DNA from 2 places in the Streptomyces sp. NPDC026394 genome. Region 2 is predicted to be linked to the other one. Evidence: predicted binding sites of a transcription regulator. Region 2 holds the regulator's gene; the other holds the start of a gene.
The links. The regulator HspR, encoded in region 2, represses chaperone genes until heat shock. The targets are predictions, from matches to a motif close to TTGAGNNNNNNNNNCTCAA.
Positions count from the first base shown of each region.

Region 1: a site for HspR is predicted at 3,724-3,742, ahead of lon (endopeptidase La). Genes of this name have one in related genera too.

Region 1 covers NZ_JBVHPX010000001.1:393,936-404,279, forward strand. Annotated here, with positions in the region: gene ACZ4QV_RS01800 (sensor histidine kinase) at 1-203, opposite strand, end outside; gene ACZ4QV_RS01805 (response regulator transcription factor) at 200-940, opposite strand; gene ACZ4QV_RS01810 (spermidine synthase family protein) at 1,019-1,756, opposite strand; gene ACZ4QV_RS01815 (rhomboid-like protein) at 2,259-2,939, shown strand; gene ACZ4QV_RS01820 (VOC family protein) at 3,042-3,431, shown strand; gene lon (endopeptidase La) at 3,765-6,224, shown strand; partial or broken gene ACZ4QV_RS01830 (Uma2 family endonuclease) at 6,393-6,923, shown strand; gene ACZ4QV_RS01835 (lysozyme) at 7,354-8,211, opposite strand; gene ACZ4QV_RS01840 (MarR family winged helix-turn-helix transcriptional regulator) at 8,508-9,047, shown strand; gene ACZ4QV_RS01845 (cytochrome P450 family protein) at 9,240-10,344, opposite strand, start outside.
Region 2 covers NZ_JBVHPX010000019.1:112,896-123,239, reverse strand. Annotated here, with positions in the region: gene ACZ4QV_RS32490 ((Fe-S)-binding protein) at 1-916, opposite strand, end outside; gene dnaK (molecular chaperone DnaK) at 1,267-3,135, shown strand; gene grpE (nucleotide exchange factor GrpE) at 3,132-3,794, shown strand; gene dnaJ (molecular chaperone DnaJ) at 3,837-5,018, shown strand; gene ACZ4QV_RS32470 (heat shock protein transcriptional repressor HspR) at 5,024-5,476, shown strand; gene ACZ4QV_RS32465 (hypothetical protein) at 5,548-5,952, opposite strand; gene ACZ4QV_RS32460 (TIGR03618 family F420-dependent PPOX class oxidoreductase) at 6,130-6,534, opposite strand; gene clpB (ATP-dependent chaperone ClpB) at 6,882-9,521, shown strand; gene ACZ4QV_RS32450 (YbjN domain-containing protein) at 9,694-10,230, shown strand; gene ACZ4QV_RS32445 (hypothetical protein) at 10,310-10,344, opposite strand, start outside.

The DNA of each region.
Region 1 (10,344 bases), on a different contig from region 2:
ACCAGCGCGCCGAGCGCCGCCTTGACCGAGCGGTACGGGTCCAGCGGGCGCAGCCCCTCCCAGACCCGCCGCCAGAACGGGACCCAGACCCGCTCCCGCAGGGCGGCCGGACCGTCCCGCAGACTCTCCCTGGCCCGGTCGCGGGCCTGGCGTCCGGCCCGCTCCTTCTCGGCGGCCGGCCGGCGGCGGGTGGGGGCCGTCATACCGGCGGGGTCTCCAGCGCGTACCCGACACCGTGCACCGTACGGATGCGCTCCGCACCGATCTTGCGGCGCAGCGCCTTGATGTGGCTGTCGACCGTACGGGTGCCGGAGGCGTCCGCCCAGTCCCACACCTCGGCCAGCAACTGCTCACGGGAGAGCACCGCGCGCGGCGTGTTGGCCAGACACACCAGCAGGTCGAACTCGGTCGGTGTCAGGTGCACGTCGGTGCCGCGCACCCGCACCCGGCGCTGCGCGTGGTCGATCTCCAGCTCGCCCAGGCGCAGGATGCCGCTGCGCGGGGTGTGCGCGGCCAGCGCCGCCCGCTCCACGCGGCGCAGCAGCACATGCACCCGGGCCGCCAGCTCCCGCATGGAGAACGGTTTGGTCATGTAGTCGTCCGCGCCGACCCCGAGACCGACCAGCATGTCCGTCTCGTCGTCCCGCGCGGTGAGCATCATGACGGGCACCGGGCGCCGCGCCTGCACCCGGCGGCACACCTCCAGCCCGTCGAAGCCCGGCAGCATCACGTCCAGGACCAACAGGTCCGGCTGCCACGCCTCGGCGGTGTCCACCGCGGCCGGGCCGTCGGTGGCCGTCTGCACCTGGAAGCCCTCGGCGCGCAGCCGGGCCGCGATGGCGTCGACGATCGTCGGGTCGTCCTCCACGACGAGGATCCGGCGCTGGGCGCCGGGCGTGGCCGCGGCGGTGCCGCCCTGGGTGGTCTGCGTCTGATCCATCGCCCGCCCCTGCGTGTCCCCGTGCTGCATGGTCGCGTACTGCTGGGCAGCAGCGTAAGGGCAGGGTATGACCATCGGCTACGCGCCCTTGCGCGCGAGGTGCACCACGTCGGGGACGCCTCGGACAACGGGGATCTCTTCGGTACGTACGCCGGTGAACCCGGCATTTCGCAGCGCTTCTTCGAACGCGGACGACGGCTGCGCCGACCACACCGCGAGCACGCCGCCGGGCGTCAGGCGCGCCCGGCAGGCCGCCAGACCGGCGGGGGAGTAGAGGCCGCCGTTGTCCTCCGTGACGGTCCACTCCGGCCCGTTGTCGATGTCCAGGCACAGCGCGTCGAACGTGCGCGGCCCGGCGCCCTCGCGCACGTACGCGACCAGGTCGGCGGCGACGATCTCGGTACGGGGATCGGCGAGCGCCGCCCCGGACACCGCCGACAGCGGCCCGGCACGGTGCCAGTCGATGACCGCGGCCTCCCGCTCCACCACCGTGATCTGGCCCCATCGGGCCTCCTCCGCCGCCCTGACCAGGGAGAACCCGACCCCGAGCCCGCCGATCAGCACACGGTGCGGTGCCTCCGTGCCCCCCAGCTCCGCCAGTGCCGCGTCCACCAGCAGCCGCTCGGACCGCCCGTCCGAGGTGTCCATCAGAAAACACCCGTTGGCGATGATCTCGAAGTGCTCGCCCCGCTGCCGCAGCACCACCTCCCCGTACGGGCCCTCTCGGCGGTCGAGGACCCGCGGTCCACCGCCGGGCGCGGGCGGGCCGGACACGTGCACGGGGTGGTCGGGCATGGCGTGCGCGGGATGAGACATGGCGGCCATCCTGGCCAACCGGGGCGGGACGGGTCCAACCGGTTTACGGACCGGACCGGACCGGGCCGCGCCGCCCGTGACGCAGGTCACGGGCACAGCTCGCTCATGGGTTGAACGTGCAGGCTGTCCCGTACGTAGATCCTCAGTGGCGGACGCCCCGACGGCGCCGACAGCCACGGACGGAAGGGGCCAGCCACCAGTGAGCCGGGTGAACACGGCAGCAGCCTCCGCAAAGACGCCACCCGACGAGGGAGCCCCCACTGCCCGAACGGCCCCTTTCGCGGGAGGCGGGGCCGATGAGGCGGCGCCGCTGGAAGGGGTGCCGCTGGAGGGGGTGCCCAGGCAGGGGGCGAGGGCCGGGGCGGGCGGTGGCGTCGGCGCCGGGGCTGCGGCGGTCGCCCGTCCCGCGCCGGTCTCCGGTGGGGTGCCGTCCGCCGATTCCGTACCGGCTTCCGGGGGTGTGCCACCCGCCGGTTCCGCGCCGGCGACGGGGCCCGTTCCGGTGTCGCGGCCGACGTGGCCCGGCCGGAGCCCGAGCCGGTGGCCCAAGCCCTGGCGCCTGCTCCCCGGCCCCCTCGCCACCCCCTTCACCTTCGGCTACACCCTCCTCCTCGTCGCGACCTCGCTCTTCGCCGAGCACGCCGACCCGGAACTGGTCCACAGCCTGCTCCAGGCCTCCAGTACGGACGTCGAGCACCTGGCGCAGGCGCCCCTGCTGGTGCTCGTCGCCAGCGCCCTGTGGATCGCCGGCGGTCCGACCTCCGCGTACGCCGTCGCCTTCCTGGTCGTCCTGACGGCCCTGGAGCGCCGGGCCGGCGCCCTGCGGACGGCCGCGGTCTTCTTCGGCGGCCACGTGGTCGCGACGCTCGCCACCGAACTCCCGGTCGGTGCCGCGGTCGCCCTCGGCCACCTCCCCGTCGACTCGCTGCAACGCCTCGACTACGGCATCAGCTTCGGCGTGATGGCCTGTACCGGCGCGCTGGCGGGCCTGCTGCCCGGCTGGGTCCGGTGGCCGCTCCTGGCAGGCGTGACCTGGTTCGCCGTCAGCAATCTGCTGCTCTCCGGCGACCCCGTCAGCGACTCGGGCCACTTCCTCGCCCTCGTCCTCGGAACCCTCACCCGGCCCCTCCTGCGACGCTCCCGCGGGCCTCGCCCGGCGGCGATTGTCAGTGGGCGTTGCTAGCTTCCTGAGCACGCTTCTCCACGGCTTCACGGGGAGGTGGAGCGAGGGTTGCACCCGGCCGCGGAGGCCGGGGCCCCGCTCCGTCAGGAAGAGGCACCCATCATGCGCATGATCTTCGTGAACCTGCCGGTCAAGGACATCGCCGTGTCCCGCGAGTTCTTCACCCGCCTCGGCTTCGCCTTCAACCCCGACTTCTCCGACGAGCACACCCTGTGCATGGTCGTCGAGGAGAACATCTGCGTCATGCTCCTCCAGGAGGACCGCTTCCGGGACTTCATCAACGGCGACATCAGCGACGCCGCGAAGACGAAGGAAGTCCTCACGTGTCTGTCCTGCGACAGCCGGGAAGAGGCCGACGCCACCCTGGCCAAGGCGTTGGCCGCCGGCGCGAGTGCGTGGAAGCCGGTGATGGAAGCGGGGCCCATGTACGGCGTCAGCTTCCAGGACCCTGACGGGCACGTCTGGGAGTTCATGCACATGGCTCAGGGCTGAGCGCGCGCGGGCGCGCTTCGCGCGAGGTTTTGTGCTGACGCACGGCTCGCATTGGTTGCCATCTCTCCCCCGGCCGGAGGCTGGGGGAGAGTGACCCCGGAGTGGCCCCGAGCCCCCACCCTCCGGCCCCATCGCGCACGACGCGCACCCCACCAGCCCCCACCAAAGGGCCCGGCAGCGCCACCCCAAGCCCGTCCGGCGATTGAGGACAACAGGAACCCCAGCCACAACGCCGCGAGAGTGATCGCTCACAGCGAACAGGGACCAGGGAACATCCGCGCACCCCCAAGCATTGAGTGGGTATTGCTCAACTTGCCTGCCGAAGGGGAGATCATGGCTTCGACGTCCACCTCGCTCACTCTGCCCGTGCTGCCCCTCGACGACGAGGTCGTGCTGCCCGGCATGGTGGTGCCGCTGGACCTTTCCGAGGCGGACGTACGGGCCGCGGTCGAGGCCGCGCAGTCCGCCGCCTCACCGGGTAACAAGCCGCGCGTGCTTCTTGTGCCGCGGATCGACGGCGCGTACGCGGCGATCGGTGTGCTCGGCCGCGTCGAGCAGGTCGGACGGCTGTCCGACGGCGACCCCGGCGCGCTCATCCGCGGGCTCGGCCGCGTGAAGATCGGCGCCGGGACCACCGGCCCCGGCGCCGCCCTGTGGGTGGAGGGCACCACCGTCGACGAGACGGCGCCCGAGCCCCTGCCCGGGGCGGTCACCGAGCTGGTCAAGGAGTACAAGGCGCTGGCCACCGACTGGCTCAAGAAGCGCGGCGCCTGGCAGGTCGTGGACCGCGTCCAGCAGATCGAGGACGTGTCGCAGCTCGCGGACAACTCCGGTTACTCGCCGTTCCTGAGCACCGAGCAGAAGGTGCGGCTGCTGGAGACCACCGACCCGGTGGCCCGCCTGAAGCAGGCCACCGAAGCGCTGCGCGAGCACCTCGCCGAGCAGGACGTGGCGGAGGCCATCGCCAAGGACGTCCAGGAGGGCGTCGACAAGCAGCAGCGCGAGTTCCTGCTGCGCCGCCAGATGGAGGCCGTCCGCAAGGAGCTGGCCGAGCTGAACGGCGACCCGGAGGACGAGGGCGAGGACTACCGCGCCCGCGTCGAGGCGGCCCGGCTGCCCGAGGACGTCCGCAAGGCGGCCCTCAAGGAGGTCGACAAGCTGGAGCGGTCCAGCGACCAGAGCCCCGAGGGAAGCTGGATCAGGACCTGGCTGGACACGGTGCTGGAGCTGCCGTGGAACGAGCGCACGGAGGACGCGTACGACATCCCCGGCGCCAAGGAGGTCCTGGACGCCGACCACGCCGGTCTGGAGGACGTCAAGGAGCGCATCACCGAGTACCTGGCCGTGCGCAAGCGGCGCGCGGACCGTGGTCCGGGCCTGGTCGGCGGGCCGGCAGCAGGGGCATCGCGCAGCGATTCCGGCAAGGGTGGCGGTGGGCGACGGGCGGGCGGCGCCGTGCTGGCGCTGGTCGGGCCGCCCGGCGTCGGCAAGACGTCGCTGGGCGAGTCCGTGGCCCGTTCCATGGGGCGCAAGTTCGTCCGGGTCGCGCTCGGCGGCGTACGGGACGAGGCGGAGATCCGCGGCCACCGGCGTACGTACGTCGGCGCGCTGCCCGGCCGCATCGTGCGGGCGATCAAGGAGGCCGGCTCGATGAACCCGGTCGTCCTGCTCGACGAGATCGACAAGGTCGGCTCGGACTTCCGGGGCGACCCGGCCGCCGCCCTCCTCGAAGTCCTCGACCCGGCGCAGAACCACACCTTCCGGGACCATTACCTGGAGGTCGAGCTCGACCTGAGCGACGTGGTCTTCCTGGCCACCGCCAACGTCCTGGAGGCCATACCGGAGCCGCTGCTCGATCGCATGGAGCTGGTCCGGCTCGACGGTTACACCCAGGACGAGAAGGTCGTCATCGCCCGCGATCATCTGCTGCCGCGCCAACTGGAGCGGGCCGGGCTGGAGCCCGACGAGGTCACGTTCACGGACGAGGCGCTGCACAAGCTCGCCGGTGAGTACACCCGCGAGGCGGGCGTACGGAACCTGGAGCGGGCCGTCGGGCGGCTGCTGCGCAAGGTCGCGGCCCAGAGCGAACTGGGCGAGCGCGAGCTGCCCTTCACGGTCGGCGTGGACGAACTGCGCCCGCTGATCGGGCGCCCGCACCACACCCCCGAGTCGGCGCAGGACCCCGCCGAACGGCGCACGTCCGTACCCGGCGTGGTCACCGGCCTCGCGGTCACCGGCGCGGGCGGCGACGTGCTGTACGTGGAAGCCTCGCTCGCCGATCCGGAGACCGGCGCGTCCGGGCTCCAGCTCACCGGCCAGTTGGGCGACGTGATGAAGGAGTCCGCGCACATCGCGCTGTCCTTCCTGCGTTCGCACGGCGCGGAACTGGAGCTGCCGGTCGGTGACTTGAAGGAGCGCGGCGTCCACCTGCACGTACCGGCGGGCGCGGTACCGAAGGACGGCCCGAGCGCGGGCGTGACGATGACGACGGCGCTGGCCTCGCTGCTCTCCGGGCGGCAGGTGCGCCCGGACGTGGCGATGACCGGCGAGGTCTCACTGACCGGGCGGGTACTGCCGATCGGCGGCGTCAAGCAGAAGCTGCTCGCGGCGCACCGGGCGGGCATCACGACCGTGGTCATCCCCAAGCGCAACGAGCCGGACCTGGACGACGTCCCCGCCGAGATCCTGGAGAAGCTGGACGTCCACCCGGTCTCCGACGTCCGCCAGGTCCTCGACCTGGCCCTGACCCCGGCCTCGGCCCCGGCCGCCCCGGAGGTCCCGGTCGCGGCGTGACGGACGCGATCGGCCACAGCGGCCCGGAGCCCCTGACACGGGGCGCCGGGCCGCGCGTGTCCCGGTCACCGTGCGTAACGTCGTACTGCGCGACTGCCCGCACATCGCGGCGGTGGGGAGGAGCGCACGGTGACCGTCGAGCTGACCGACAACAGGGTCGAGATCGAGATGGCCGACAGCGACGGGCTCAGCCCGGACATGATGTTCGACTGGCTGGAGCGGATGCCCGTCCCCGAGGGCTACAAGGCAGAGATCGTCGAGGGGGCCGTTTTCATGTCGCCGCAAGGGGACAACCACTGGGACATCGTCGCCGCGATTCACGATCAATTGAGGTCCCACCACCCGCGGAAGCGAGTGAAGTCCGATGCCCGCTTGGACTTCCCCGGCCACCTCAACGGTTTCGCTTGCGACGTGGTCGCGCTGCGGGACGGTGCGGAGAAGGACGACAAGGGGCGCTGGCGGTACCAGGACATCGAATTCGTCGCCGAAGTCATCTCCAGGGACACGTCGCGCAACGTCCATGGCCCCAAGAAGGACGCATACGCCATGGCGGGAGTGCCCGTCCACCTCATTGCCGATCCGTACCTCGGGCAGTGCCACCTTTACACGGCCCCCAAGGACGGCACCTACCGCCTCGGTCCGGCCATCAAGTCCGGCGACCCGGTCGACCTGACCGACACGGTCGTCGGCCTCTCGCTGGACAGGCGGAATCCGGCCGGGAGTGACGGCGCATCGACGCATGAGCCGGGTGACGGCAGCGACCGCGCTTCAAGCTGTCGGACGGGGCGGAGCCGGACGGCGAAGGGCATTGGCGCTATCGGGACGTCGAATTCGTCCTTGAGGTCACCTCTCGTGAAACCGGGCCCTACGATTACGGGCCGAAGAGAGCCGCCTGTGCCGAGGGCCATGTCCCCGTCCACCTGACCGTGGACCCCCGTACACCGCGAAGTGGCACCTCCACGCCCTCCCCGAGAACGGCGCGTACCGGTCGCGGCTGAGCGGGGAATTCGGCGCTCCCGTCGGCCTGACGAGCACGGCACTCGGGCTGACGTTGGAAACCGACGGGTTTCCCCGGGGCTGCCGGCGATGAAGGGGCCCCGGCGCGTATCCCGCCCCGGGACCCACCGCCTCATCCGTCAGCCAGCGCCCTCAGCCGCTCGTACGACCCGTTGAACCGGTTCCGGTCGCCGACCGTGGGGCCCGACGACGTGTACTGCCAGACGGTGTGGAAGGCCCAGCCCGCCGGGAGTTCGCCGGCCGAGGAGCCGTAGCGGGGGATCCACAGAGGGTTGACGGAGCCGAAGCCGGCGTAGTTGCCGGTGCACTGTTTCCACCAGGTGGTGGAGGTGTAGATGAGGGCGTCCCTGCCGGTGCGTGCCTTGTAGGTGGCGAAGAAGTCCTTGATCCAGCCGACCAGGCCGGCCGCGCTCTTGCCGTAGCAGGTGGAGCCGTACGGGTTGTACTCCATGTCGAGGGCGCCGGGCAGGGTGCGGCCGTCCTTGGACCAGCCGCCGCCGTGGTCCACGAAGTGGTCGGCCTGGGCGGCGCCGCCGGAGGTGTCCGGGGTGGCGAAGTGGTACGCGCCGCGGATCATGCCGACGTCGTAGGAGCCGTTGTACTGCTGGGCGAAGTACGGGTTGGTGTAGCCGGTGGACTCGGTGGCCTTCACGTAGGCGAAGCGGACCCCGGAGTCCCACAGGGTCTGCCAGGGGACGTTGCCGTTGTGGCTGCTGACGTCGACACCTTCGACGGAGGCGAGGGTGGGCGGTGGCGCCTCGCCCGGCGCGTCGCCCTCGTGGCGGGCGACCTGGGAGCCGGCCCAGTCCAGGCCGGGGTGGGCGGGTTCGGGGGCGGCGCCGTACGGGGCGGCGCCGGCGGTGCCCGGCAGCCCGAGGAAGAGGGCGGCGACGGTGAGGAACGTCCCCGCCAGGGCCGCGAAGGAGCGCGGGCGGCGGACGGCGGGGCGGCCGGATCTGTGCACGGGCATACGTGCCTCCGAGCATCTCGGTGAACTGACCTGAGGGGGCCGGCCGGGCGGGCCACGGCGCGCCGCGGGGCGCGCGGAGCCGAACGGGGGAAACGAGGGGAGTGGCGCGGCCGTACCGGGCTGTGTGGTGTGAGCATGCCAAGAACGTGCCGCTGACGGTACGCGCGTAGATGCACAGGGCAAAGAGGGGAGCCGGGCTTCCGTTGGTCTAATCCTGCGAAATACTGGACAAGCTGCGGCTTCGGCCGCCGCCGCAGGAAACTTTCACGGTACGGAAAGCGGGAGAGGGCGCCGACGTGCACAACACCAGACCCGACAGCGTGGCAGGGACGGACGAACCCGGTGGTGTGGACCAGGTGTTCCTCTCCCTGGAGCGGGAGCTGGCGGTCTTCCTGCGCCGTGCCCGGGCCACCTCCGGCGAGCTGGCCCGGGAGGTGCACCCGGAGCTGGAGGCGGCCGCGTACGGCCTGCTCGTCCGCCTCGCCGACGCGGGGCAGCAGCGCGCCACCGAACTGGCCGGTTACTTCGGCGTGGGCAAGGCGACCATGAGCCGGCAACTGCGCGCCTTGGAGGACCTCGGTCTGATCGACCGCGAGCCGGACCCGGCCGACGGCCGGGCCGTGCTGGTCCGCCTCACCGACGAGGGGCACGACCGGTTCGGCCGGGTACGCAACAGCCGCCGCGCCCAGTACGCGCGGCGGCTCGCCTCCTGGGACCGCCGCGAGGTCGCGGAACTGGCGCGCCTGCTCCACCGGTTGAACGCGGAGCAGGACGCGGAAGAGGGGTGCGGGGCGGCCGCCAGGGGCGAGCGCGGCGGCAAGGGCGGGAACGGCTGAGCGCCGGCGCGCGGCCCCGCAGGGCCGTGCGCCGGCGCTCAGCCGGCCGTCCGTGGCGGCCGCCTCCTCCGCGGGCGGCCGGCAGCGTGTACGGGACCCTCCGCCCGGGCCTCCCCGCACGGGCCTCCCCGCACGGGCCTTCCCGTGCGCGCCTCTCCGTGCAGGACGCTCCGTACCGGCTCTCCGTACGGCTCAGCTCTCCGCGTGCAGCCTCAGCGGCAGCCGCCGCAGGCGCCAGGCGCCGGGCTGCCGCAGGCGTTCCTGCTCCTCCAGCCGTTCCGGCGTGAGGGCGAGGGCCAGGTCCGGGTAGCGGGTGAGCAGCTTGCCGAAGGCCACCTCGGCCTCCTGCCGGGCGAGGGAGGCACCCAGGCAGTAGTGCATCCCGTGCCCGAAGCCGACGTGGTCCTCGGCGCGGCCGGCCGGCTGCCGCGTCAGGTCGAGCCGCTCCGGCCCGGTGTAGTGCCGCGGGTCGTGGTTGGCCGCGACGAGGCTGAACATCAGGGCGTCGCCTTGGCGGACCTGCACACCGGCGACCTCGGTGTCCTCGGTGGCGTACCGCAACTGGGTGGCCTGGATCGGCCCGCACCAGCGCATCAGCTCGTGGACCGCGCGCGGCAGCAGCGCCGGGTCCTCGTCGAGCAGCCGCCGCTGGTCGGGGTGGGTGAGCAGGGCGAGGGTGCCGTTGCTGATGAGGTGGGCGGTGGTCTCGTGACCGGCCAGCACCAGGGTCAGGACCATGGTGACCATCTCGACGTCGCTCAGCCGGCCGCCGTCGTCGTCGTGCGCCCGGATGAGCCCGCTGAGCAGGTCGTCCCGCAGGGCACCGCGCCGCTCGTCGATCACCTCGTGGATGTGCGCGATCATCTCCGGCATGGTGGCGCCGATGCGCTTGGGGTTCAGCGAGGCGAGGTCGGTACCGAACCGCCGCCACAGCGTCCGGTCCTCCTCGTCGATGCCGACCAGCTCGCAGATGACCGTGATGGGCAGCGGGTACGCGAAGTGCTCGACGAGGTCGACGACGCCGTCCTCGGCGTGGCCCGGCAACTGCTCCAGCAGCTCGTCGGTGATCCGCTCGACGCGCGGCCGCAAGTCCTGGATACGGCGTGCGGTGAAGGCGCGCGAGACCAGGCGGCGCAGCCGGGTGTGGTCCGGCGGGTCGCTGGTGAGGATGGTGTCGGCGAGGTACGGGGTCAGGCGCTCGGGGATGCCGAACAGCTCCATCAGCCGGGCGCGCGGGTCCTGGCCCACGCCGATACCGGGCACCAGGGTCGGGTTGTTGACGAACCGCGGGTCACGC
Region 2 (10,344 bases):
CGCACTCGGTGCAGGTGGAGAAGTCGAGCAGGCCCTTCCAGGAGAAGTGCTCGACCTGGGAGACGCCGAACTGGTCGTCCTCGCCGGGGTCTTCGAAGTCGATCGGCTTGCCCGCGCTGGTCATGGGCTGGAGCGCGCCGAGCGCGACGTCGCCGTCGGCCTCGCGCTTGAACCAGATGTTCGGGAAGGCGAGGAAGCGGTGCCAGGCCACACCCATGTCGGTCTTCAGCGCGACCGTGATCATCCAGATGAAGGACGTGGCGATCTTCAGGCCGGCGAAGAAGTAGGTGAGGTTCTGGAGCGTCGCGACGTCCATGCCCTCCAGCCAGGAGACCACCGGGTACGAGATGAAGAACGACGCCTCGTAACCGTCCACGTGGTGCTGGGCGCCCTCCAGCGCGTGCAGCATGAAGATGCAGACGCCGACGATGAGGATGACGGCCTCGACGAAGTACGCCTGGCCGAAGTTGGAGCCCGCGAAGCGGGACTTGCGGCCCGGCTTGCCCGGCTTGCTGAGCTGCCGGATGACGATCAGGGCCAGGATGCCGAGCACCGTCATCGTGCCGATGAACTCGACGAAGACGTTGTACGGCGCCCACTCGCCGACGACGGGCAGCAGCCAGTCGGCCTTGAAGAGCTGGCCGATGGCGTTGACGATCGTCAGCAGCAGCGAGAAGAAGCCCACCGCCACGAACCAGTGCGCCGCGCCCACGACGCCCCAGCGGTTCATCCGGGTGTGGCCGAGGAACTCCTTGACCACCGTGACCGTGCGTTGCGTCGGGGCATCGGTCCGGGTGCCGGCGGGTACGGGCTGGCCGAGCCGCAGCTGGCGGACGATCTGCAGGATGGCACGGCCGAACAGTGCGACGCCGACCGCGATTAGGACCAGCGACACGATGATCGCGGCGAGTTGCATGGGTGGCTCCTCGGGCCTGCGAGTGCGGGGGTTACGGGGAATACTTGAGGGGCTGCGCGTACGTACGAGGGGTACGCGGAGTCCGCGGTTACGAGGACTACAGCGATTACTAAGCAGTAACTTTTCGGGTCTGCGCTGAGGTTACCCAGTATCCCGAGCGCCATGAAGCCGCCCGGCCGGTGATCTGTGTCGCGCAGGCAACCCTTCCCGCCCCGGGCGGCGTCCTCCGAAGAGGGAGTGACGATAAGCCCGACATAAAAGTTGAGCGGGCCCGACTCAGGTCAATTGACAGGCTGGCGACGGTGCTGCACGCTTGAGTCTGTTCCACTCAAGTCACTGGAGGAATCGAAATGGCACGTGCGGTCGGCATCGACCTGGGCACGACGAACTCCGTCGTCAGTGTTCTCGAAGGCGGTGAGCCCACCGTCATCACCAACGCCGAGGGCGCCAGGACCACGCCGTCCGTCGTCGCCTTCGCCAAGAACGGCGAGGTGCTGGTCGGCGAGGTCGCGAAGCGCCAGGCGGTCACCAACGTCGACAGGACGATCCGTTCGGTCAAGCGCCACATGGGCACTGACTGGAAGGTCAACCTGGACGGCAAGGACTTCAACCCGCAGCAGATGAGCGCCTTCATCCTGCAGAAGCTCAAGCGGGACGCGGAGGCCTACCTCGGCGAGAAGGTCGCGGACGCGGTCATCACCGTTCCGGCCTACTTCAACGACTCCGAGCGCCAGGCCACCAAGGAGGCCGGCGAGATCGCGGGCCTGAACGTCCTGCGCATCGTCAACGAGCCCACCGCCGCGGCCCTGGCCTACGGCCTGGAGAAGGACGACCAGACCATCCTGGTCTTCGACCTCGGTGGCGGTACCTTCGACGTCTCGCTGCTGGAGATCGGCGACGGTGTCGTCGAGGTCAAGGCGACCAACGGCGACAACCACCTCGGTGGTGACGACTGGGACCAGCGTGTCGTCGACTACCTGGTCAAGCAGTTCAACAACGGCCACGGCGTCGACCTCTCCAAGGACAAGATGGCGCTCCAGCGTCTGCGCGAGGCCGCGGAGAAGGCGAAGATCGAGCTGTCCTCGTCCACCGAGACGACGATCAACCTCCCTTACATCACCGCCTCCGCCGAGGGCCCGCTGCACCTGGACGAGAAGCTCACCCGGGCGCAGTTCCAGCAGCTCACCTCGGACCTCCTGGAGCGCTGCAAGACCCCGTTCCACAACGTCATCAAGGACGCCGGCATCGAGCTGTCCGAGATCGACCACGTGGTCCTGGTCGGCGGCTCGACCCGGATGCCGGCCGTCGCCGAGCTCGTCAAGGAGCTGACCGGCGGCAAGGACGCCAACAAGGGCGTCAACCCGGACGAGGTCGTCGCCATCGGCGCGTCGCTGCAGGCCGGTGTCCTCAAGGGTGAGGTCAAGGACGTCCTCCTGCTGGACGTCACCCCGCTGTCCCTCGGTATCGAGACCAAGGGCGGCATCATGACCAAGCTCATCGAGCGGAACACGACGATCCCGACCAAGCGCTCGGAGATCTTCACCACCGCCGAGGACAACCAGCCCTCCGTGCAGATCCAGGTCTACCAGGGCGAGCGCGAGATCGCGGCGTACAACAAGAAGCTCGGCATGTTCGAGCTGACCGGTCTGCCCCCGGCCCCGCGCGGCGTGCCGCAGATCGAGGTCGCCTTCGACATCGACGCGAACGGCATCATGCACGTCGCGGCGAAGGACCTCGGCACCGGCAAGGAGCAGAAGATGACCGTCACCGGTGGCTCCTCGCTGCCGAAGGACGAGGTCGACCGGATGCGCCAGGAGGCCGAGCAGTACGCGGACGAGGACCACCGCCGCCGCGAGGCCGCCGAGTCCCGTAACCAGGGCGAGCAGCTCGTCTACCAGACGGAGAAGTTCCTCAAGGACAACGAGGAGAAGGTCCCCGCCGAGGTGAAGACCGAGGTCGAGACCGCCGTCGCTGAGCTGAAGGAGAAGCTCAAGGGCGAGGACACGGCCGAGATCCGCACCGCGACCGAGAAGGTCGCCGCGGTCAGCCAGAAGCTGGGCCAGGCCATGTACGCCGACGCGCAGGCCGCCGGTGCGGCCGCGGGCGGTGCCGAGGGCGCCGCCGGTGCCGCGGGCGGCCAGCAGGCCAAGGCCGAGGACGACGTGGTCGACGCCGAGATCGTCGACGACGAGAAGCCCAAGAAGGACGGTGCCGCGTGACGGAGGAGACTCCGGGCTTCGAGGACAAGAAGCCCGACGTCCCCGCCGAAGCCGCACAGACCCCTGATGACGCGGCGCAGGCCGAGTCCGCCGACACGGCGGGCTCGGCCCCGGCCGGGGAAACGAACCAGGACGTAGCCGTCACGGCGCAGCTGGACCAGGTGCGTACCGCGCTCAACGAGCGCACCGCGGACCTCCAGCGGCTCCAGGCGGAGTACCAGAACTACCGTCGCCGGGTGGAGCGGGACCGGGTGTCGGTGAAGGAGATCGCCGCGGCGAACCTCCTCACCGAGCTGCTGCCCGTGCTCGACGACATCGGCCGGGCCCGGGAGCACGGCGAGCTGGTCGGCGGCTTCAAGTCGGTGGCCGAGTCGCTGGAGACGGTGGTCGCGAAGCTGGGCCTCCAGCAGTTCGGCAAGGAGGGCGAGCCCTTCGACCCGACGATCCACGAGGCCCTGATGCACTCGTACGCTCCGGATGTCACGGAGACCACGTGCGTCGCCATCCTCCAGCCGGGGTATCGCATCGGTGAACGAACGATCCGCCCCGCGCGGGTCGCGGTCGCCGAGCCGCAGCCGGGCGCGCAGCCCGGCAAGGCCGCCTCGGAGGACGACGTGAAGGCTTCTGACGAGGAGAGCGGTGGCCCGGAAGAGGGCTGACGCGGCGACGGAAGAAGCAGTTCGGGAGGAGGGACGTCGGGGATGAACACCAAGGACTTCGTGGAGAAGGACTACTACAAGGTCCTCGGCGTCCCGAAGGACGCCACCGAGGCGGAGATCAAGAAGGCGTACCGCAAGCTGGCCCGGGAGTTCCACCCGGACGCCAACAAGGGGGACGCCAAGGCCGAGGAGCGCTTCAAGGAGATCTCCGAGGCCAACGACATCCTCGGTGACCCCAAGCGCCGCAAGGAGTACGACGAGGCGCGGGCGCTGTTCGGCAACGGCGGCTTCCGCGCCGGCCCCGGCGGCGCCGGTGGTGGATCGTTCAACTTCGACCTCGGCGACCTCTTCGGAGGCGGCGGCGGTGCCCAGGGCGGCACGGCGGGCGGCGGCTTCGGCGGCGGGCTCGGCGACGTCTTCGGCGGCCTGTTCAACCGTGGTGGCGGTACGCGTACACAGCCGCGCCGCGGGCAGGACGTCGAGTCCGAGGTGACGCTCAGCTTCACCGAGGCGGCGGACGGGGCCACGGTCCCGCTGCGGATGTCCAGCCAGGCGGGCTGCAAGTCGTGTTCCGGCACCGGCGACAAGAACGGCACGCCGCGCGTGTGCCCGACCTGCGTCGGTACCGGGCAGGTCAGCCGCGGCGGCGGTGGCGGCTTCTCGCTGACCGACCCGTGTGTGGACTGCAAGGGACGCGGACTGATCGCGGAGAACCCCTGTGACGTCTGCAAGGGCAGCGGCCGGGCGACCAGTTCGCGCACGATGCAGGTGCGGATTCCGGCGGGCGTCTCCGACGGGCAGCGCATCCGGCTGCGCGGCAAGGGCGCCCCGGGCGAGCGCGGCGGTCCGAACGGCGATCTGTACGTCGTCGTGCACGTCGAGGCCCACCCGGTCTTCGGCCGCAAGGGCGACAACCTGACCGTCACCGTCCCGGTCACCTTCCCGGAGGCGGCGCTGGGCGGCGAGGTGCGGGTGCCGACACTCGGCGGCCCGCCGGTGACGCTCAAGCTCCCGGCCGGGACTCCCAACGGACGTACGATGCGCGTGCGCGGCAAGGGAGCGTCGCGCAAGGACGGCACCCGCGGCGACCTGCTGGTCACCGTCGAGGTGAGCGTCCCCACGGACCTCGGCGACACCGCACGGGAGTCGTTGGAGTCCTACCGCGAGGCGACCGCGGGTGAGGACCCGCGGGCGGAGCTGTTCCAGGCCGCGAAGGGAGCTTGAGTCGGATGGATGGCCGGGGCGGGCGTCGGAACCCGTACGAACTGACCGAAGAGTCGCCGGTGTACGTCATTTCCGTCGCGGCTCAGCTCTCGGGTCTGCATCCGCAGACCCTGCGTCAGTACGACCGCCTGGGGCTGGTCTCGCCCGACCGTACGGCGGGGCGCGGCCGGCGCTACTCCTCCCGGGACATCGAACTGCTCCGGGAAGTGCAGCGGTTGTCGCAGGACGAGGGCATCAACCTCGCCGGCATCAAGCGCATCATCGAGCTGGAGAACCAGGTCACGGCCCTGCGTCAGCGGGTCGCCGAGCTCCAGCACGCGGTCGAGAGCGCGGCCGCCGCCATCCAGCAGCGGGAGGCGGCGGTGCACGCCTCGTACCGTCGGGACCTGGTGCCGTATCAGGACGTGCAGCAGGGCGGCGCGCTGGTCGTGTGGCGTCCGAAGAAGCGGTCCGAGTAGGCCGTCGGTGTCTGCGGGCGGGGCCGGGGTGCACAGCGCATCCCGGCCCCGCCGTCGTTTCGGCGGCCGTTTCAGCAGCCGTGGTGCCCGGCCGCCGGCATGGACGGACGGCGGTGCACGTGGGACCTCATCGCGGTGGTGTGGACCGGTTCGTCGCAGTCGGCGGTCTCCAGCCGTACGCCGGCGGCGGTGCACCGCGCGGAGAACTCGTCGGCCGAGGCGATCGCGTTCTCCGGCGTGCGGCGGTCGGGGGCGATGAACACATCGACCAGGCCGGCCGTCACGTCCTGCCACAGCGTGGTGTGGCCGGCGCGGAGCTGGTGCACGCTCAGCCGGCAGGTCAGCTCGTAGTCGCGGGCCCGGGCCCACTGCGCGCACAGGGCGTGCCGGCCGTGGTCGTCCACCAGGAAGGGGTCGTCGTCCAGCCCCGACAGCGGCATCAGGCAGGCGATCGCCGTCACTCGGACCGAGTTCATCGCGCCCCCTGGGGACGTGGCGAGTGTGGGGGTGACGATACCGCCGTGGGCCGGCTGCGGTGCGGGGGCGGTGCCGGGCGGCGGGGCAGGTCCGCACGCATGGCGGACCTTCCGGCCGCCGCCCGGCGTTCCCCGGTGCGCCCGGCCCGGCGTTCCGGGCGGCCGGACGCCGGTGCGCTACGCCCGGCCCAGCGCCTTGTTGACGGTGATCTCGATCATTACCCGGTCCGGCTTGGGGGTCGGGGTGCGTCCGTACCGCTCTGCGTAGCGCCGTACCGCGTCCGCCACCACGTCCGCGTCCGTACGGATCCGCGCGACACCCTCCAGGGTGGCCCATCGCCTGCCGTTCAGCTGGCACACCGCGACCCGGGCGCCGTCCGGGCCGCCGGCGAGGACATGGCCGACCTTGCTGCTGTCCTTGCGGGTGATCACGCGGGCGATGCGCTGGTTCGCGTCGAAGGTGACACCGACCGGGACGACGTGCGGCGTGCCGTCGGGGCGCAGGGTGGTCAGCGTGCACATGAGGTGCTCGCTCCAGAAGGCGAGGTACTCGGGGCTGAGGTCGTCCAGGTCGTGGGCCATGACCGGAAGAGTAATTGGGGTTCCTGTGGGGGCGCCGTGCGGAGGGCCTGCAAAGGGACAGCGCAGGGAACGTGGAGGAGGCGTGAAGACGCCATGGTGCCGCCGTACGGCCCCGGGGAAGAGCGTCTGACTTCGGCAGGTTCCGCCACGGCGGCGGGCATGGTCCGGGCCGTCCGGTGCACCCGGAGAAGGGCCGGAAAACCGAGGGATGTCGGGAAAAGACGCCGGTGCGGCCCCCGGAACGGCGTTGAGTGGAATAGACTCAACTTATCGGACGTTGAGCTGAGCAGGTTTCACTGCCGGACCACGGTACCGATCACGCACCCAGCCCAAGGAGGAGCGCGCGAGTGGACGCCGAGCTGACCAACAAGAGCCGTGAGGCGCTGAGCGCCGCCAACGAGCGGGCGGTGACGGCGGGACACGCGGACATGACCCCCGTGCATCTGCTGCTCGCCCTCCTCGCCGGCGCGGACAACGAGAACATCACCGACCTGCTGGCCGCCGTCGGCGCGGACGCCGTCGCGCTGCGCTCCGGCGCCGAGCGCCAGCTCGCCGCTCAGCCCAGCGTGCAGGGTTCCACGGTCGCCCCGCCGCAGCCCGACCGCGACACCCTGGCCGTCATCGCCGACGCCGCGCAGCGCGCGAAGGAGCTGGGCGACGAGTTCATCTCCACCGAGCACCTGCTCATCGGCATCGCCGCCAAGGGCGGCCGCACCGGCGAGCTGCTGGCGCAGCAGGGCGCCACGGCCAAGAAGCTGCTGAGCGCCTTCGAGGACAGCCGGGGCGGCCGGCGGGTCACCAACCCGGACCCGGAGGGCACGTACAAGGCGCTGGAGAAGTTCGGTACGGACTTCACGGCGGCCGCCCGTGAGGGCAAGCTGGACCCGGTCATCGGCCGTGACCAGGAGATCCGCCGCGTGGTGCAGGTGCTCTCGCGGCGCACCAAGAACAACCCGGTGCTCATCGGCGAGCCCGGCGTCGGCAAGACCGCCGTCGTCGAGGGCCTGGCGCAGCGGATAGTGAAGGGCGACGTCCCCGAGTCGCTGCGCGACAAGCGGCTGGTGGCCCTGGACCTGGGCGCGATGGTCGCGGGCGCGAAGTACCGCGGCGAGTTCGAGGAGCGCCTCAAGACCGTACTGGCGGAGATCAAGTCCAGCGACGGCCAGATCATCACGTTCATCGACGAGCTGCACACGGTCGTCGGCGCCGGCGCCGGCGGCGACTCCGCCATGGACGCGGGCAACATGCTCAAGCCGATGCTGGCCCGCGGTGAGCTGCGCATGGTCGGCGCGACGACCCTGGACGAGTACCGCGAGCGCATCGAGAAGGACCCGGCGCTGGAGCGCCGCTTCCAGCAGGTGCTGGTTGCCGAGCCGACCGTCGAGGACACGGTCGCGATCCTGCGCGGTCTCAAGGGCCGCTACGAGGCGCACCACAAGGTGCAGATCGCGGACTCCGCGCTGGTCGCCGCCGCCACCCTCTCCGACCGCTACATCACCTCCCGCTTCCTGCCCGACAAGGCCATCGACCTCGTCGACGAGGCGGCCTCCCGGCTCCGGATGGAGATCGACTCCTCGCCCGTGGAGATCGACGAGCTCCAGCGCTCCGTCGACCGGCTGCGCATGGAGGAGCTGGCGCTCAAGAACGAGACCGACGCCGGCTCCGTCCAGCGCCTGGAGAAGCTGCGCAAGGACCTCGCCGACAAGGAGGAGGAGCTGCGCGGTCTGACCGCCCGCTGGGAGAAGGAGAAGCAGGGCCTCAACCGCCTCGGCGAGCTGAAGGAGAAGCTGGACGAGCTGCGCGGCCAGGCCGAGCGGGCCCAGCGCGACGGCGACTTCGACACCGCCTCCAAGCTGCTGTACGGGGAGATCCCGGGCCTGGAGCGGGAGCTGGAGGAGGCCGCCGCCGCCGAGGCCGAGCAGGAGGCGTCCCAGGACGCCAAGTCCTCCATGGTCAAGGAGGAGGTCGGCCCGGACGACATCGCGGACGTGGTCGGCTCCTGGACCGGCATCCCGGCCGGGCGCCTGCTGGAGGGCGAGACCCAGAAGCTGCTGCGCATGGAGGACGAGCTGGGCAAGCGGCTGATCGGCCAGACCGAGGCCGTACGGGCCGTCTCGGACGCGGTGCGCCGCACCCGTGCCGGCATCGCCGACCCGGACCGTCCCACCGGCTCGTTCCTCTTCCTCGGCCCGACCGGTGTCGGCAAGACCGAGCTGGCCAAGGCGCTCGCCGACTTCCTCTTCGACGACGAGCGGGCGATGGTCCGTATCGACATGAGCGAGTACGGCGAGAAGCACAGCGTGGCCCGGCTGGTCGGCGCCCCGCCCGGCTACGTCGGCTACGAGGAGGGCGGCCAGCTCACCGAGGCGGTCCGCCGCCGCCCGTACAGCGTCGTGCTGCTGGACGAGGTGGAGAAGGCCCACCACGAGGTCTTCGACGTGCTGCTCCAGGTCCTCGACGACGGCCGGCTCACCGACGGCCAGGGCCGCACGGTGGACTTCCGCAACACGATCCTGATCCTGACCTCCAACCTGGGCTCCACCTTCCTGATGGACCCGCTGCTGAAGGAGGACCAGAAGAAGGAGAAGGTGCTGGAGACGGTCCGGACGTCCTTCCGGCCGGAGTTCCTGAACCGGCTGGACGACCTGGTGGTCTTCCACCCGCTCGGCACCGACCAGCTCCAGCGGATCGCGGGCATCCAGCTCGACCACCTCCAGCGCCGGCTCGCGGACCGCAGGCTCACGCTGGACGTCACCGAGCGTGCCCTGACCTGGCTCGCCTGGCTCGGCCAGGAGCCGGTCGTGGACCAGCCGCAGGACGCGCCCGACCTGTCCTACGGCGCCCGCCCGCTGCGCCGCCTGGTCCAGACGGCCATCGGCGACCAGCTCGCCAAGGCGATCCTGTCGGGCGAGGTGCTGGACGGCGACACCGTACGGGTGGATGTCGCCGCGGACGGCAGGTCGCTGGTGGTCGCTCCCGTACGGTGAGCCGCACCGGAGCGCCGGAACCGCACCGCTGACCTCCGGCCGTCGCACGAGGCGTCCCGCCGCCGTCTCTCCCGCCGGGTTTTTAGCCCGCAGCGGAGAGTGGGCGGCGGGCTTGCCATGACAGGGCCGGGATGGGAGAGGATGGCGGGGACCATACGAAGGGAATTCCACGGTGAGCATCGACCCGTCCTCGATCCCGAATTTCGGGGGCCAGCCCGAACCGCAGCCGTCGGGGCCTGATGGTCCCGTCCTGCCCGACCAGGACCTGGTCAAGCAGCTCCTCGACCAGATGGAGCTGAAGTACGTAGTCGACGACGAGGGTGACCTCGCCGCCCCGTGGGAGCAGTTCCGCACGTACTTCATGTTCCGCGGCGAGGAGGAGCAGCAGATCTTCTCCGTCCGTACGTTCTACGACCGCCCGCACGGCATCGACGACAAGCCGAAGCTGCTGGAGGCGCTCGACGACTGGAACCGCCGGACGCTGTGGCCCAAGGCGTACACCCACACCCACGACGACGGCACGGTCCGTCTGATCGGCGAGGCGTCGATGCTGATCGGCACCGGCGTGGCCCTCGAACACTTCGTGTCGAGCACGGTCAGCTGGGTCCGCGCGTCGATCGAGTTCGACAAGTGGATCGTCGAGCAGCTCGGCCTGGAGGCCGACATCGAGGGTGAAGGCGACGAGAAGCCGGGTGACGCGGAGGCGTGAGCCTTCCCGTTGCCGGGTGACCGGCGGGCCCCGGAGCGATCCGCTCCGGGGCCCGCCGCCGTGTGCGGCCGGTCCCGGTTCACAGCGGCAGTGGCGCCATGGCCAGCAGGTACA